Regions from separate parts of the Bacillus sp. NEB1478 genome, predicted to be linked through region 1. Evidence: riboswitches for the same ligand, from Rfam matches in the RefSeq annotation. Region 1 holds a riboswitch; each other region holds the start of a gene.
What was found. A riboswitch is a leader RNA that binds a small molecule or an ion and turns the genes downstream of it on or off. The one in region 1 is predicted to bind thiamine pyrophosphate.

Region 2: another riboswitch for thiamine pyrophosphate. It lies ahead of thiD (bifunctional hydroxymethylpyrimidine kinase/phosphomethylpyrimidine kinase); the one in region 1 lies ahead of tenA (thiaminase II).
Region 3: another riboswitch for thiamine pyrophosphate. It lies ahead of thiT (energy-coupled thiamine transporter ThiT); the one in region 1 lies ahead of tenA (thiaminase II).

What each region holds. Positions count from the first base shown of each region.
Region 1 is NZ_CP134049.1:1,916,565-1,921,432, forward strand. It holds gene RGB74_RS09465 (ABC transporter ATP-binding protein) at 1-690, opposite strand, end outside; gene RGB74_RS09470 (ECF transporter S component) at 707-1,288, opposite strand; gene tenA (thiaminase II) at 1,290-1,994, opposite strand; TPP riboswitch at 2,101-2,206, opposite strand; gene RGB74_RS09480 (hypothetical protein) at 2,484-2,948, shown strand; gene RGB74_RS09485 (manganese-dependent inorganic pyrophosphatase) at 3,171-4,100, opposite strand; gene RGB74_RS09490 (glutamate synthase subunit beta) at 4,206-4,868, opposite strand, start outside.
Region 2 is NZ_CP134049.1:2,581,909-2,586,776, reverse strand. It holds gene RGB74_RS12790 (SEC-C metal-binding domain-containing protein) at 1-15, opposite strand, end outside; gene RGB74_RS12785 (DUF4349 domain-containing protein) at 209-1,129, shown strand; gene RGB74_RS12780 (IDEAL domain-containing protein) at 1,267-1,497, opposite strand; TPP riboswitch at 1,866-1,974, shown strand; gene thiD (bifunctional hydroxymethylpyrimidine kinase/phosphomethylpyrimidine kinase) at 2,095-2,907, shown strand; gene thiM (hydroxyethylthiazole kinase) at 2,894-3,784, shown strand; gene thiE (thiamine phosphate synthase) at 3,784-4,455, shown strand; gene thiW (energy coupling factor transporter S component ThiW) at 4,486-4,868, shown strand, end outside.
Region 3 is NZ_CP134049.1:2,225,133-2,230,000, reverse strand. It holds gene pknB (Stk1 family PASTA domain-containing Ser/Thr kinase) at 1-659, shown strand, start outside; gene rsgA (ribosome small subunit-dependent GTPase A) at 683-1,567, shown strand; gene rpe (ribulose-phosphate 3-epimerase) at 1,568-2,215, shown strand; TPP riboswitch at 2,237-2,344, shown strand; gene thiT (energy-coupled thiamine transporter ThiT) at 2,424-2,993, shown strand; gene RGB74_RS10970 (thiamine diphosphokinase) at 2,990-3,637, shown strand; gene spoVM (stage V sporulation protein SpoVM) at 3,749-3,829, shown strand; gene rpmB (50S ribosomal protein L28) at 4,163-4,351, opposite strand; gene RGB74_RS10955 (Asp23/Gls24 family envelope stress response protein) at 4,585-4,868, shown strand, end outside.

The DNA.
Region 1 (4,868 bases):
TTGGTGCAGCGTGTCTTTATACTTTGAAAATACTTGATGAACATTTCCGTCAGCAATAATTTCTCCATATGGATCAAACACAATAACACGGTCAACAAAATCGAGTATCTGATCAATTTTATGTTCAACGATAATCACAGTTTTCTCGTCAGATACTTCTTTTATAGTATCCCAAACTTGGCTGGTACCTTGCTCATCGATTAGAGCTGTAGGTTCATCAAGGAAAAGGACGTCTGGATTTAAAGCTAAGACAGAAGCGATCGCCAAACGCTGTTTCATGCCGCCTGATAAGGATTGAATTTCAGTATGGATATCATCTAATTCAAGTCCAACCGTATTTAATAATTCAGTAATTTTCCCCTTCATCTCACTCCGAGGAACTTGAAGGTTCTCGAGGACAAAGGCAATTTCTTCGTCAACAAATGGCATGCAAAATTGTGAGTCGGGATCTTGGAAAACAAAGCCCCATGATTCTGGAATATGAATTTCGTTGTATTTGATTGGTACTTCAATCGCACTGGGAATCAATCCAGAAAGTGCCTGCAGCAATGTGGATTTTCCGCACCCGGATGGACCAAGCAGCAAGACCTTCTCCCCTTTTTCAAAAGAGACCGACAAATCTTTAAATAGCATCCCTTTTTCTTTTGGAAATTTTAATCTTAAATGATCCACCGATGTTTCAATAGCCACTGCATTCACCTCTTATTTATTGATTTAAAGCATCGTAATCTTCTTTTGATGCAGGTCTAATTAAATTTGTAACGCCTGTTGCTTCAAGTGCTCTAGCAATTCCGAAAGCTAGTATCCCAGAAAACACAATTGTACCTATATATCTAAAAGCGACGTATAACGTTAAATTCCATGTTGATAGATCTCCAATATATCCCTTGTAATAATCCATAAACAATGACCCTGTGCAAGAACTCAAACCTGCTATAGACACTGTCATCAGGTCATAACGTTTATACCGGAACGCCATAAAGATTAATTCTGCACACAATCCTTGAATAACTCCGTATAAAAGTACCTCTAATCCAAATTCTGAGCCCATTAAAAACTCACCTGAGGAGGCAGCAATTTCAGCTAAGAGTGCGACACCTGGTTTTCTTATAATGAGAAAGGCAACTGTAGCAGCAATGAACCACATGCCATAAATAAATTGATCTACATGCAGACCAATTGGTTTTACTGCATAATAAAGCGGCCCCCAAAGTTTATAAACGATTCCAAAACCGATTGAAATAACAATAGTCACAAGTATATCTGTAAGTTTTAATCCTTTAGACATTTTATCTTTCTCCTTTAACAACTAAGTTTTCTTTTAGGGGATCGAATGACCATTGTTCCATCTTATAAGCCATTTCCCAAAACAAATATTCATATTGGCAGCTCAGCAAGAAATGAGTTTCCATTTTATTTCTTTCTGACTCGCTCGCTTTTTCAGCCAAATGATCTAATCGATTAATTTGTTCATGAACTAACTCTGCGAACCATTCATCGCCATATGTTGAAATCCATTCTTGAAAAATGGGTTCATTTGGCGTTGATCCTTTATATTTCTCTCCAATTTCGTGGTAGATCCAGTAACAAGGCAGTATGGCAGCGATTATTTCACCTAATGTACCAGATTCACCGACACGGTAGAGATGTGAGGTGTAATTGTAAGCAGTTGGAGCGGGTTGGAAATTTGTCAGTTCCTCATCTGTAATTTGAAGTTGTTTAATAAACTTTTCATGAAGTGCTAGTTCTGCTTCGCTTGTACCTAAAGCATGTGCCGCCATTCTTGATGTTGTGTAAAGATCTTCTGCCCTTGATCCAGCTAATGCTTGAACTTTTGCAAAGTGGGAAAGATAATATGAATCTTGCAAAATATAGAATTTAAAACAATCGAGTGATAATTCACCACTACCTATCCCTTTAACAAACGGATGATGAAGATTGGCTTCCCAAATATGTTCCGCTTTTTGGCGTAAACTTTCAGTAAATGTTTGCATGATTGTCCTCCTTGAGATTAAGTCAGCAACTAATTTTAGCCAATAAAAAAACCACTATCTTTTAATAAAGAAAGTGGGTGTTTGAAAACTCATCTTTTAAATATTAGTTTCCGTAACACCACTTCCCTACGCTGGTATCATCCAGATCAGGTTCTAAGAGTCTCGAAGTCGCACTTCGATCTCAGCCTTATAAGGCACCCCTAGTGGTTAGTTCAATATTTAGTTAACTGTTTCTTGCTCTCTATAATAACAGGGCAGTAATGATTGTCAAATATTTTGTGATCAATCGCATATCCAGAGTATGTGAAACAAAAAATATGAAATTTTTTTGTTAATTTGTTTAATTATGCCTCTTCAAAAGTAAAATTACATTACCGGTTATCTTCTAGGAAAGTAGTGTCTGTATTGAAAAAAAATCATTGGTTTATGAAGCTGCTCACCTATTCTATTAGAATAACATTAAGTATACTCATTCTTATAGGATTTGGGATGTTAACGATTACTCTTTATCATTTCTTTAATGACGTGCCTGTAAATCGATTTTATAAAGGAATTGATAAAAATGTTGGAACAATTGCCGAAATTGTCAGCATTGGCGCTGCTTTACTCTGGTTATTTCGAAAAGTATGGCTGGAATTAAAAAAGAGAAACGTAATATTTGTTGAATATGTACAGATGGTATTTCTTACGTTGAAGTACTTTCATATTTATTTTGGATTAACCGTTTTAATATTAGCTTTCGCTCACGGTTTATTTTTCTTATTATATCCTGTTAGAGAGTCAATACGAATATATTCAGGTATTGCTGTATTTAGTTCATTCATAATATTAGATTTACTAGGTTGGCGTCATCAGAGGAGTATAAAAACGAAGAATGCGTTAAAAACGAAAAAAATTCATGTTGCTTTTGCTATTATTTTTGGGATTCTCTTACTGATTCATATTAATCTATAAGGCTGTTTAGGTAAACTTTGTTGCTGAGTATTGTAATACCCTTCTTTGACAAATTTGTTGGCGCATAAGGTACGAGACTACGGCTAAAAGGAGGGTGCCAACTACATGAGAATCCTCCTCACAAGGCATGAGACGTTGCTTGACCCAAAAAACAATCTTATAAAAAGTAACTATATAAAAAAACACAGCCACTCTAGTTCGAGTCGCTGTGTTTTTTTAAAATTATTTGCTCATAACCTCTGTTAATACAGGGATAATTTGTTTTTTACGTGATACAACACCCTTTAATATAGCTGTGTTGTTTTCGAGTTTTACATCATAAGCGTTTTCAACCGCTTCAGATCTTTTACCAAGTGCTAATGCAGTTGAATCGTTTGTAAGGATATCAGTTACTACAAACATAAACAGGTCTAGACCCTTCTCATCAATAACTTTAGAAATAGATGTTTCCAAATCAGCTTGGTGCTTTAGTACATCACTAGCATCTACTGTGTTTACTTGAGCAACCTCTACTTTACTAGAGCCAATATTGAATTCCTTAGCATCAAGAGAAATGAGCTCTTCTACTGTTTTGTTACTAAGGTCTGCACCAGCTTTTAGCATTTCTAAACCATATGCTTCTGCATCAACACCAGCGATTTCAGCAAGCTCGTGCGCAGCATCTACATCTTCTTGTGTACAAGTTGGTGATTTAAATAAAAGAGAGTCAGAAATAATCGCTGATAGCATAAGACCTGCGATATTTTTCTCTACTTTTACCCCTTTTTCTTTATAAATCTTGTTTAAAATCGTTGCTGTACAGCCAACTGGCTCTGCACGATAGTATAAAGGATCGCTTGTTTCAAAGTTTGCAATACGGTGATGATCAATTACTTCAAGTACTTGAACTTTGTCAATATCACTTGCACTTTGCTGACGTTCGTTGTGGTCGACCAAAATAACAGCTTTCGTTTCATTTGAAACCGTCTCTACTAGGCGGGGCAGATCAGCTTTGAAGTAATCAAGTGCGTACTTTGTTTCACCGTTGATCTCACCTAAACGAACAGGTTCCGCATTTTGACCTATTTTTGTTTTCAAATCTGCGTATACAATCGCAGAAGTAATTGTGTCAGTATCAGGGTTCTTGTGTCCAAAAATGAGTACTTTTTCCATGCTTCTACTCCTTATAAATAAAATAGATATTATTTGCCATTGCCTATTTTATCATAAATAGAAGGCTTTTGGCGTTTGGAGATTATTTTAGCATGGATAAAAGATTTATGGCAAAACCGAAGCTCCTATTAAATACTTATCAACTTCACGCGCACACTCACGACCTTCTTGGATTGCCCATACAATTAAGCTTTGTCCGCGTCTAGAATCACCAGCTGCAAATACACCATCTAAATTCGTCTTGTAATCTCCATGCTTTGCTTTTACTTTATTATTGTTTGTTTCTACTCCAAATTGCTTTAGCACTGGCTGCTCAGTTCCTTCAAAACCAATGGCAATAAATACGAGATCTGCTGGCCATACTTGTTCAGTACCTTCTATTTCTTCAAATACAATATTACCGTTTTCGTCAGAAGTCCGTTTCATTTGAATCGTATGAAGTTCTTTTAGCTTTCCTTCTGAATCAGAAACGATTTTTTTCGTTTGAACAGAATATTCTCTTGGATCATGACCGAATTGAGCTGTGGCTTCCTCGTAAGCGTAATCCATTGTGAAAATATTGGGCTGTTCTGGCCACATATTTTCTGTACCTCTAGCGTTAGGCAACTTGGGATGTTTGCCAAATTGAACAATACTTTTACACTTTTGGCGCAGTGCTGTAGCTACACAGTCTGCTCCAGTATCCCCGCCGCCTATTACTATGACGTTTTTGCCTTTTGCATCAATTATTGGTTCTTTAACTTCAATTCCTAATAATCGTTTAGTGGA
Region 2 (4,868 bases), 670 kb from region 1:
TCCTATCATTGACATGCTATTCCTCCAGTAAAACACTTACTCAACCTTGTACATACTAGCATAGATCGAGTTTATTTCAAAACACTTACTATTAATCTCTATTCTAACATAATTTATACATTGGAAAAATTAACTGGAATGGATAGCTTCAGCGGTTTGAAACCTTTATTTGGAAAAAACGTCTATATATAAAAGGGGGATTTACGATATGTGGAAAAAATGGAAAGCAGGGGTGTTTCTTTGTGTCTTGCTTTTTTTAGCAGCCTGCAGTTCTGGTGAAAAATCAGCTGAAAAATCGATGGATGAAGCTGGAGGATCTTCTAGCGGGAAAATAGCGGAAAGTAAATCACTTGAAAACAGTGATAAAGCAGAATCAGATACAAAGAATTCAGGTGAGGGAAAATCAGCTGAAAGCATAAAAGATCAGCGGAAAGTAATCTACAATGCAGATGTAAGCATAAAAGTAGAAAAGCTTCAACATTCGATGGAGAACGTCAGAACGATGGTCGAAGATAAAGGCGGCTATATTGTTGAATCGAATACCAATACTGGTGAGGCAGGCTATGAGGATGGAAGGATCGTAGCGAGAATTCCGATGAACGAATTTCGTCCCTTTCTAAAGCAAGTTAAAAGCTTAAGCAAAGGAACTCCGAATGAAAGAGTAAGCGGGGAAGATGTAACAGAAGAATATGTTGATTTAGCTTCTCGTCTAAAAGCGAAAGAACAGGTCAGGGATCGATTAGAGACTTTTATGAAAGATGCAAAACGAACGGAAGACTTATTAAAAATATCGTCTGATCTTGCTAATGTTCAAGAGGAGATTGAACAAATTCAAGGGCGGCTGAACTTTCTAAAAAACCAAAGTGATTATTCAACGGTTACGATTAACTTTGGCGTTAAAAACTTGAAAGCAGAAAAACTTCAAACCGAAGAGTTAAACACGTGGAAGAAAACGAAAAAGCTATTTATGGAGACTGTAAATTTCTTTGTTTCTGCCGTGTCCTTTATTATCGTTGCTTTGATCGGTCTGGCACCACTTTGGCTGATAATGGCTGTGATTGTTTATTTTATTTGGAGAAGAAAAAATAGGCAAAAGAAAAAGCCGGAATCCCCGACATCGATGTCTTAATTATTTGATTTAAAAATGTGATAACAGGCTGTGACGTCACAAACACCCTCTGCAGCAGGATCTTTATTCCGTGCTGTTCAAAGGGTGTTTTGGCTTTTTGGTTAACCTTTAGTGATTGATTAACCTTCGTTCAAGCCTTAAGCGAGGAAAGCTTGGTATTCTTTCGTTAGCTTCATAAAACGATCTTTATCTTTTGCATCCAAGGCATTGTTGATTTCTCTCTCATAATACTCGTGATAATATTTGTGAAGAGCTTCGTCTAGTACCATCTGGGCAATGAGGCTGAAGGAAAATGGGTCTCTTTTTTGTTGTTTGTACTGAACCATTTCGTTTTGGTTTTTGTTAAAAGAAGTATTCTTGTCTTTCATCCTGATTCCCTCCTTAAGATTATCTCCCTATCCATTTTTTATGGTTTCTAGGTTTCTATTAGTATACTGAGCAAGGTGCTAACTGACAACCATTTTATTTGAAAATTCTGAAAAAAATTATGACATTAATTCGAAAGTACTGTTTCTTCACCACCTTTTGGAAGTTGTTTGTTATTTTTTGTCACTTGTATTGCCTTTTTCTAGAATTTGTTACAATTGTTATTTTTTTGTGTTTGTTTTGTATAGCTGGTGTTACTTACTATTTCCCCGTATTAGGGGATGCTTAAACACATGAAAACTGCAATTTGCTAAAATCGTTTGACAATAAGCGTGCAGTGTTAGTAGGATTGATATAAATCAATATAAACATTTTTCGCTAGGGGTGCTCACGGTTTTGAGCTGAGAGAAGGAAATTTCCTTTGACCCTTTGAACCTGATCCGGATAATTCTGGCGTAGGGAAGCGGCGTGGAACCTAAAGGATATTTGTAGCTCGGATATAACTTTAACTGCCACCCGCTGACTGTTGCGGGTGGTTTTTTGTTTTTTTGTGAATTCGATGAATGAGAAAAAGAGGAGGATGAGGTATGGGACAATTAATAAAGGTGTGCAAGGCACTTACGATTGCCGGGTCTGACAGTGGCGGTGGAGCTGGAATTCAGGCGGATCTCAAAACGTTTCAGGAATTCGGTGTTTACGGTATGTCGGTTATTACTGCCATTACTGCACAAAACACGACAGGCGTACAAGGGGTGTACCCTGTTCCTTTGGAAGGACTGGAAAAACAACTGACATCTATAGGAAGCGACTTAACACCAGACGCATTGAAAACGGGGATGCTATTCTCAGGTGAGTATATTGAAAGAATAGCCTATTATATTCAAAAATTCGGCTGGAAAAACGTCGTTGTTGATCCCGTTATGATTGCAAAAGGCGGAGCTGAATTACTAGGAGAGGAAGCTTTGGAAGCGATGCAAAAATACATGCTGCCGTTAGCTAAAATCGTCACACCTAATATTCCAGAAGCAGAAGCACTTACCGGAATCGATATAACCAGTACAGAAGCAAAAATGGAAGCTTCACGTATCTTGTTTGATCAAGGAGCAGATTATGTGGTGATCAAGGGCGGTCATATGGATGAAGAAGAGATCGTGACCGATTTTATTTATGATGGTGTGGAAATTTGGGAACTGACGGATAAACGAGTGGAGACAAAAAATACGCACGGGACAGGCTGTACGTTCTCAGCTGCATTGACAGCTGAACTTGCTTACGGGAAAACGGTTGAAAGTGCAATAGAAAGAGCTAAAAAGTATATTCAAACCGCGATTGAGCATGGAATTGATGTTGGAACAGGACACGGCCCGGTAAATCATTTTGCTTTTAGGAGGATTGGACATGACCAAAGATAGAGTGCAAGAGTGGAGGACGTTTATAGAACAAGTAAGAAATGGACGTTCACTCGTTCATCACATCACGAATAATGTAACGATGAATTTCTTGGCGAACGGTGTTCTTGCTGCTGGCGGAAGTCCGATGATGGTGCACGATGCATGTGAAGTAGAAGATGCTGTTGCCGTATCAGATGCACTTGTCCTTAATATTGGAACTTTAGAAGAAGCGACAGCAAAATCTATGGTTCTAGCATTGAGAAAAGCAATGCATTCAGGAGTGCCTGTTGTTCTCGATCCTGTAGGAGTAGGATTATCCGCATTTCGTCAAGAAACCGTCAAAACATTATTAACGGAATATTCAGAATTGAAGGGGGTCAGTCCCCAAACAATTCTGACAATTTGCGGGAATGCAGCAGAGATGAAGTTTTTAGCGGGGCTAAGCTGGGAAGGCAGGGGAGTTGACGGTGACCTGGAATTCGCTGAAGGCGGTCTTGCAGAGCTGGCGATTACGGCAGCAAAACGTACTGGATGCATCATTGCCATGACAGGTGAAACGGATGTGATTACAGATGGAGAAACGGTTATTGAACTATCCCACGGTCATCCAATGCTTTCACTTGTCACAGGTACAGGTTGCTTTGCGACTTCCATGACTGCACTTTATCAAGCGAATCATAAGGCTGGATTGACTACAAGCCTCTCACTTTTAGAAAGAACAGCTTTAGCGATCTTGATGCTGACTAAAGCAGCAGAAGCAGCAGTCCAAACGGCCAAAGGACCTGGAAGCTTTCAGCAAAACTTGTTGGATGAATTATATTCTTTAGAGACAACAGAATCGATTTTAGATGGGACGATCAATTGGAAAGAACTGCAGAATGTGAAGGAGAAACAGTAATGGCGAATTTAATGCAAGAAGAACTCGCACAAAAACTATCTCTTTATTTTGTAGCAGGTACGATGAATTGTGAGGGCCCTGACGATTTTAAAAGAATCGTAAAAGAAGCGATAGATGGTGGCATTACCACCTTTCAGTACCGTGAAAAAGGGGAGAATGCCGTAACGGGAGACAAGCAGTTTGAGATGGCATTATATGCAAAGAATCTATGTAAGGAAAATGACGTTCTTTTTATTGTGAACGATGATCTGGAATTAATGAAAGCTGTAGATGCCGATGGTCTCCACGTTGGGCAGACCGATGGAAATCTCGATGTGATCAGGAAAGAAACGAAGGAGAAGATTCTAGGGATATCTGCGCATACATTGACTGAAGCGAAAGATGCTGCAGAACGTGGAGCGGATTATGTTGGTGTAGGTCCTATTTTTGCCACATCCACAAAGCCTGACGCAGAAGAGCCAGTAGGAACTGGGATCTTTAAAGAACTTCAAGACAATGGCATCTCAATCCCACTTGTTGCTATTGGTGGAATCTCCATAGAAAATACGTCTGAGACAATTACAGCAGGGGCTGATGGTGCTGCGATCATATCTGCAATCACTTTATCTGCTGATCCAAAACGAGCATCTAAAGAATTACTCTCAATCATTTTAAAAGCAAAGAGGGGATAAAAATTGAGGTTTTCTGTTCAAAAGCTCACAATGATGGCCATGTTCGTTGCGATCGGTACACTTTCATCTCATTTACTATGGATTCCTGCAGGAGCAGCGAAGGCGTTTCCTGTCCAACATGCAATTAATGTCATAGCAGGAGTTATTTTAGGACCGCTTCCTGCAGTTGTTATCGCTTTTGCAATCGGGCTGCTGCGGAATATTTTAGGTGTTGGATCATTGCTCGCTTTTCCTGGTGGAATGATCGGTGCGTGTTTAGCAGGATATTTTTATAAGAAAAGAAAGTCATTACTTTCAGCAGCGATTGGAGAATGGATTGGAACAGGTATAATCGGCGCATTAGTTGCTGTTCCGATTGCATCTATCTTTCTGGGTGCAAAAACGGGAGCCTTTTTCTTCATCCTTCCATTTCT
Region 3 (4,868 bases), 310 kb from region 1:
ATTCCGCAGAAGCACTTCTAAATGATAAAGGGTTTACAAATATTAGTAAAAATTATGAGGACTCAGATACAGAGCCGGAAGGAACGGTCTTATCTCAAAATCCTGATCAAGATGAAAAAGTAACACCATCAGATACGACCGTTGAATTGACGGTCAGCAGCGGGAAACCATCGATTCAAGTAGAGAATCTTGCCGGGTTAACGAAGGAGCAAGTATCGAACTATGCGAATGATGCAGGTCTTGTTGTTGAATACAGTGAGGATTTTTCTGACTCGGTAGAAGAAGGAAAAGTTATTTCGCAAGATCCTTCTCCATTTACTCAAGTTGAGAAAGGCGCTACGATCAGTGTTGTGCTGTCAAAAGGACCAGAAGAAACAGAACCGCCGCCACCGCCGCCACAAGAAACGGCTCCTGATCGAACAACTACAGAGAAAATAGATGTTAAAGTCAAAGGGAAACCCAAGAAAGAAACAGTCCATGTGAAAATTGTTTATTCAGATAAAAATGCAACTGACAAAGTTTTTATTGAAGAAGATATCGCTGAAAATAAAATTTACTCCCTTCCGTTAACTATTGCTGAAGGTGGTACAGCTTCTTATACTGTGTTTATTAATGATAAACAAGATCAAGCAGTAACCATAAATTATGATGATATTTAGGAAGGGGACGATGGTGATTAAGCATGACTGAAGGAAGAATTGTTAAAGCGTTAGCGGGGTTCTATTACGTAATGGATCAAGGTCAGATTTTCCAGTGCAGAGGAAGGGGAAACTTCCGCAAAAGGAAAGTAAATCCATTAGTAGGGGACTGGGTAGAATATGAGTCCAGCAATAAAACGGATGGTTATATTATGGACGTAAAAGAACGGAAAAATGAACTCGTTCGGCCGCCGATCGCAAACGTAGATCAAGCCATTCTCGTATTTTCAGCAGTGCAGCCTGACTTTAGTCCTTTGCTACTAGACAGATTTCTCGTTCATATTGAAGCAAACGATATTTTACCTGTTATCTGTGTTTCGAAAATGGACTTAGTTGAAGAAACGTCTGAATATGAAAAAATTCAAATATACATTGAGAAATATAGAGACCTAGGATATGAAGTCATCCCTACCTCAACGAAGACAGATGAAAGTTTAGAAATGTTTTATCCGCTATTTAAAGATAAATTGACTGTGTTTGCTGGTCAATCCGGAGTGGGGAAATCTTCTTTGCTTAACGCAATTAATCCGGAACTTATGCTCGAAACGAATGAGATTTCTACTCACCTGGGACGAGGAAAACATACAACACGCCATGTTGAATTAATATTATTTGGCAATGGTCTTGTAGCTGATACGCCTGGTTTTAGTTCACTGGATTTCTTAAATATCGAAGCGGAAGAATTGTCTGGATATTTTCCAGAGATGAACGCACGGCGAGGAGATTGTAAATTTCGAGGATGTTCACATACATCTGAGCCTAAATGTGCGATAAGAGCAAGTGTGGAAACAGGTGAAATTCCTGAATTCCGCTATGATCATTATGTGAGTTTTTTACAAGAAATAAAGGATCAAAAACGGAGGTACTAAATGATTAAAATAGCCCCTTCAATTTTATCGGCTGACTTTTCAAAGTTGGGTGATGAGATTAAAGCAGTAGAAACAGCAGGTGCAGATTATATTCATATCGATGTGATGGACGGACATTTTGTGCCGAATATTACGTTGGGACCTCTAGTTGTTCAAGCTGTACGACCATTAACAAAGTTACCTTTAGATGTTCATTTAATGATTGAAAATCCAGATCAGTATATTGAAGCATTCGCAAGTGCAGGTGCAGATATTATTACAGTTCATGTTGAAGCATCTGCGCACCTTCATAGAACGATCCAATTGATCAAGAAAACTGGTGTAAAGGCTGGGGTTGTTTTAAATCCGGCGACACCTGCAGATTCGCTCAAACATATTATTCATGATATTGATATGGTCTTGCTTATGACTGTCAATCCGGGATTTGGAGGACAATCATTTATTAAAAGTGTTGTTTCTAAAATAAAAGAAGTTAAAAGCTTAATTGATGAAAATGAATTGGATGTTGAAATAGAAGTAGACGGCGGTGTAAATGCAGAAACAGCTCCATTGTGCATTGATGCAGGTGCAACCGTATTAGTAGCCGGATCTGCCATTTATGGGAAAGACGATTTAAAGCGTGCGATAAACGCTATCCGTGGTGTATAATAGTATTTGGAAAAATAAATAAGCAACCACAGGGGGAGTCTTTTTAAAAGGCTGAGAGGGGAGTGCACTCCCGACCCTTTGAACCTGAAGCTGGATCATACCTGCGTAGGAATGTGGAGTCGTGTAACTTTTTGTAAAGAAAAGCAACCGTGCGCTCACATGCCGGTTGCTTTTTTGTTTTCCTTCAAATGAAGAGGGGGAAGAAGAAATGAATAATAGCAAAATCTTATTTTTGACCGAATTAGCAATTATGGCTGCACTTTCACTTATTTTAGGGTTGATTAAGTTCTCAGGATTATGGGCTCAAGGTGGATCTGTGTCATTGGAGATGGTTCCAATCTTTATCATGGCCTTTAGAAGAGGTGTTAAAGCAGGAGTTTTCACAGGCCTGTTAGTGGGATTGCTGCAGCTGGCTGTAAACCCTCAAATCTATTACTTTGCACAAGTAATATTGGACTATCCGCTTGCATTTGCTTTATCAGGATTAGCAGGATTGTTTGCTCCATCTATTAAACAAAATACGGCAAAGAGAACGGCGTTGATGATTACGGGTATTTTTGTCGGCTGTACTTTGCGTCTTTTATCTCATGTAATCTCAGGAGTTATCTTCTTCAGCCAATTTGCAGGAAAAATGAACGTTTGGTTATATTCTATTTTTTATAATGGTTCATTTATGGTTATTATTTTCGTTATTACTTGCATCGTTGTAATCTTATTAACAAACACAGCTCCGAAACTGCTTCATACAGAACGAAAAACGCTTCAGCCCACAATATGAAAATTAGAATTGTTGCAGGTGGACCGGTTAGCTTAATACCAGATTTAAAAAAATATGTTGGTGGTCCAGATACAATTTGGATAGGTGTGGATAGAGGGACATTTGTTCTTATAGAAACAGGGATCAGACCAAAACATGCATTTGGCGATTTTGATTCTGTTTCTGAAAATGAAAAGGAAGCGATTGTTCATGCGTCTATTCATCTGAATGTGTATCGGTCAGAAAAAGATCAGACAGACATGGAAATTGCATTTGCATGGGCAATGGATCAAGATCCAGAGGAAGTTTTATTATTCGGAGCCACTGGGGCCAGATTGGATCATGAACTTTTAAATATTCAGCTCTTATCTAATTGTCTTCATAAAAAAGGCACTATAGTAAAAGTTGTAGACTGTCGTAATGAAATAACGCTGCATGCTCCTGGCACATATGTCATCAGTCAAGATGACAGGTTTTCCTATATATCATTTTTGCCATTTGAAGGAGAAGTAACGGGTATTACTTTAGAAGGGTTTAAATATCCTTTGCAAAACGCATCTTTGCAGATGGGATCATCTCTTTGCATTTCAAATGAGCTTGTAAATAAAAATGGTACTTATTCTTTTGACTCCGGCATAATAATGATGGTAAAGAGCCGTGATTAATATATAATCGCGGAAAACAGGCCCCGAGGCACCATTTATAAAACGGGGAATAAATTATAATTATTACGTGTTTGCTCTTATCATTTTTTATGGGCCTGGAGGAGGGGTAAGATGAAATTTTATACCATTAAACTACCTAGATTTTTAGGGGGATTCGTTCGAGCCATTTTAGGATCTATGAAAAAAGGATAACAAACAAAAAAAGCGCTAATATAGCGCTTTTTTTGTTTGACAGATTTTTTACTTTTTTTAAAAGACCTTTGAAAAAAATGATTGTTGCATACAAATCTCTTTTTATTCTTCTTTGACAGTTGATTGTAGTGTGCCAGCGACTTGAAAAATCTTCTCGCAAGACATGCGACGAGGAAATAGCTTCGATAGAATTTGCTAGAAGACGCAGGAGCAGATTATTTATGGGCTCACCGCCTGCCCCGCGGAAAGCGAGCAACCTGAATCGAAAATCAACTACTTCCAAGAACAAACTTTTAGACAAAGAAAAAAACAGCAGTTAAACTGCTGTTTTTATTAAACGCGTTCTACTTTGCCAGACTTAAGTGCACGAGCAGATACGTATACGCGCTTAGGTTTTCCGTCCACAAGAATGCGAACCTTTTGGACATTAGCTCCCCAGCTTTTCTTTGATTTGTTCATAGCGTGAGAACGCTTGTTTCCTGTTTTAGGTCCTTTTCCAGTAATAAAACATTTACGAGCCATAGTATGTGAACCTCCTTTACAGCAAAAGCTTTGCATCAATTCAATCGTATGTTAAATACTAAATAATATTAGCATGACTCAAGTTGCAATGCAACACATTCATTTTTCTTTTTCAAGTAATTTTCCTTGACATTACTTTTTACATAGTGTGAAATGTAGATGTCCTTTTAAAAAACGACGATATATAGTACAATGTTTGTTAGCCATTTAACATTCTAAAGGGGGATGTAAGCATGTCCATTGAAATGAAAACAACCTATGGTCAAATTGATATTTCGAATGAAGTAATTGCTACAATAGCTGGCGGAGCAGCGATCGACTGTTACGGGATTGTCGGTATGGCTTCAAGAAAGCAATTGAAAGATGGGATAACTGAACTTTTAGGACGTGAAAATTTCTCCCGCGGGATCGTTGTCAGACAAGAAGAAGATGAAGTACATATTGATATGTATATCATTGTAAGTTACGGAACAAAGATTTCTGAAGTGGCTCACAATGTTCAGAACAAAGTGAAATA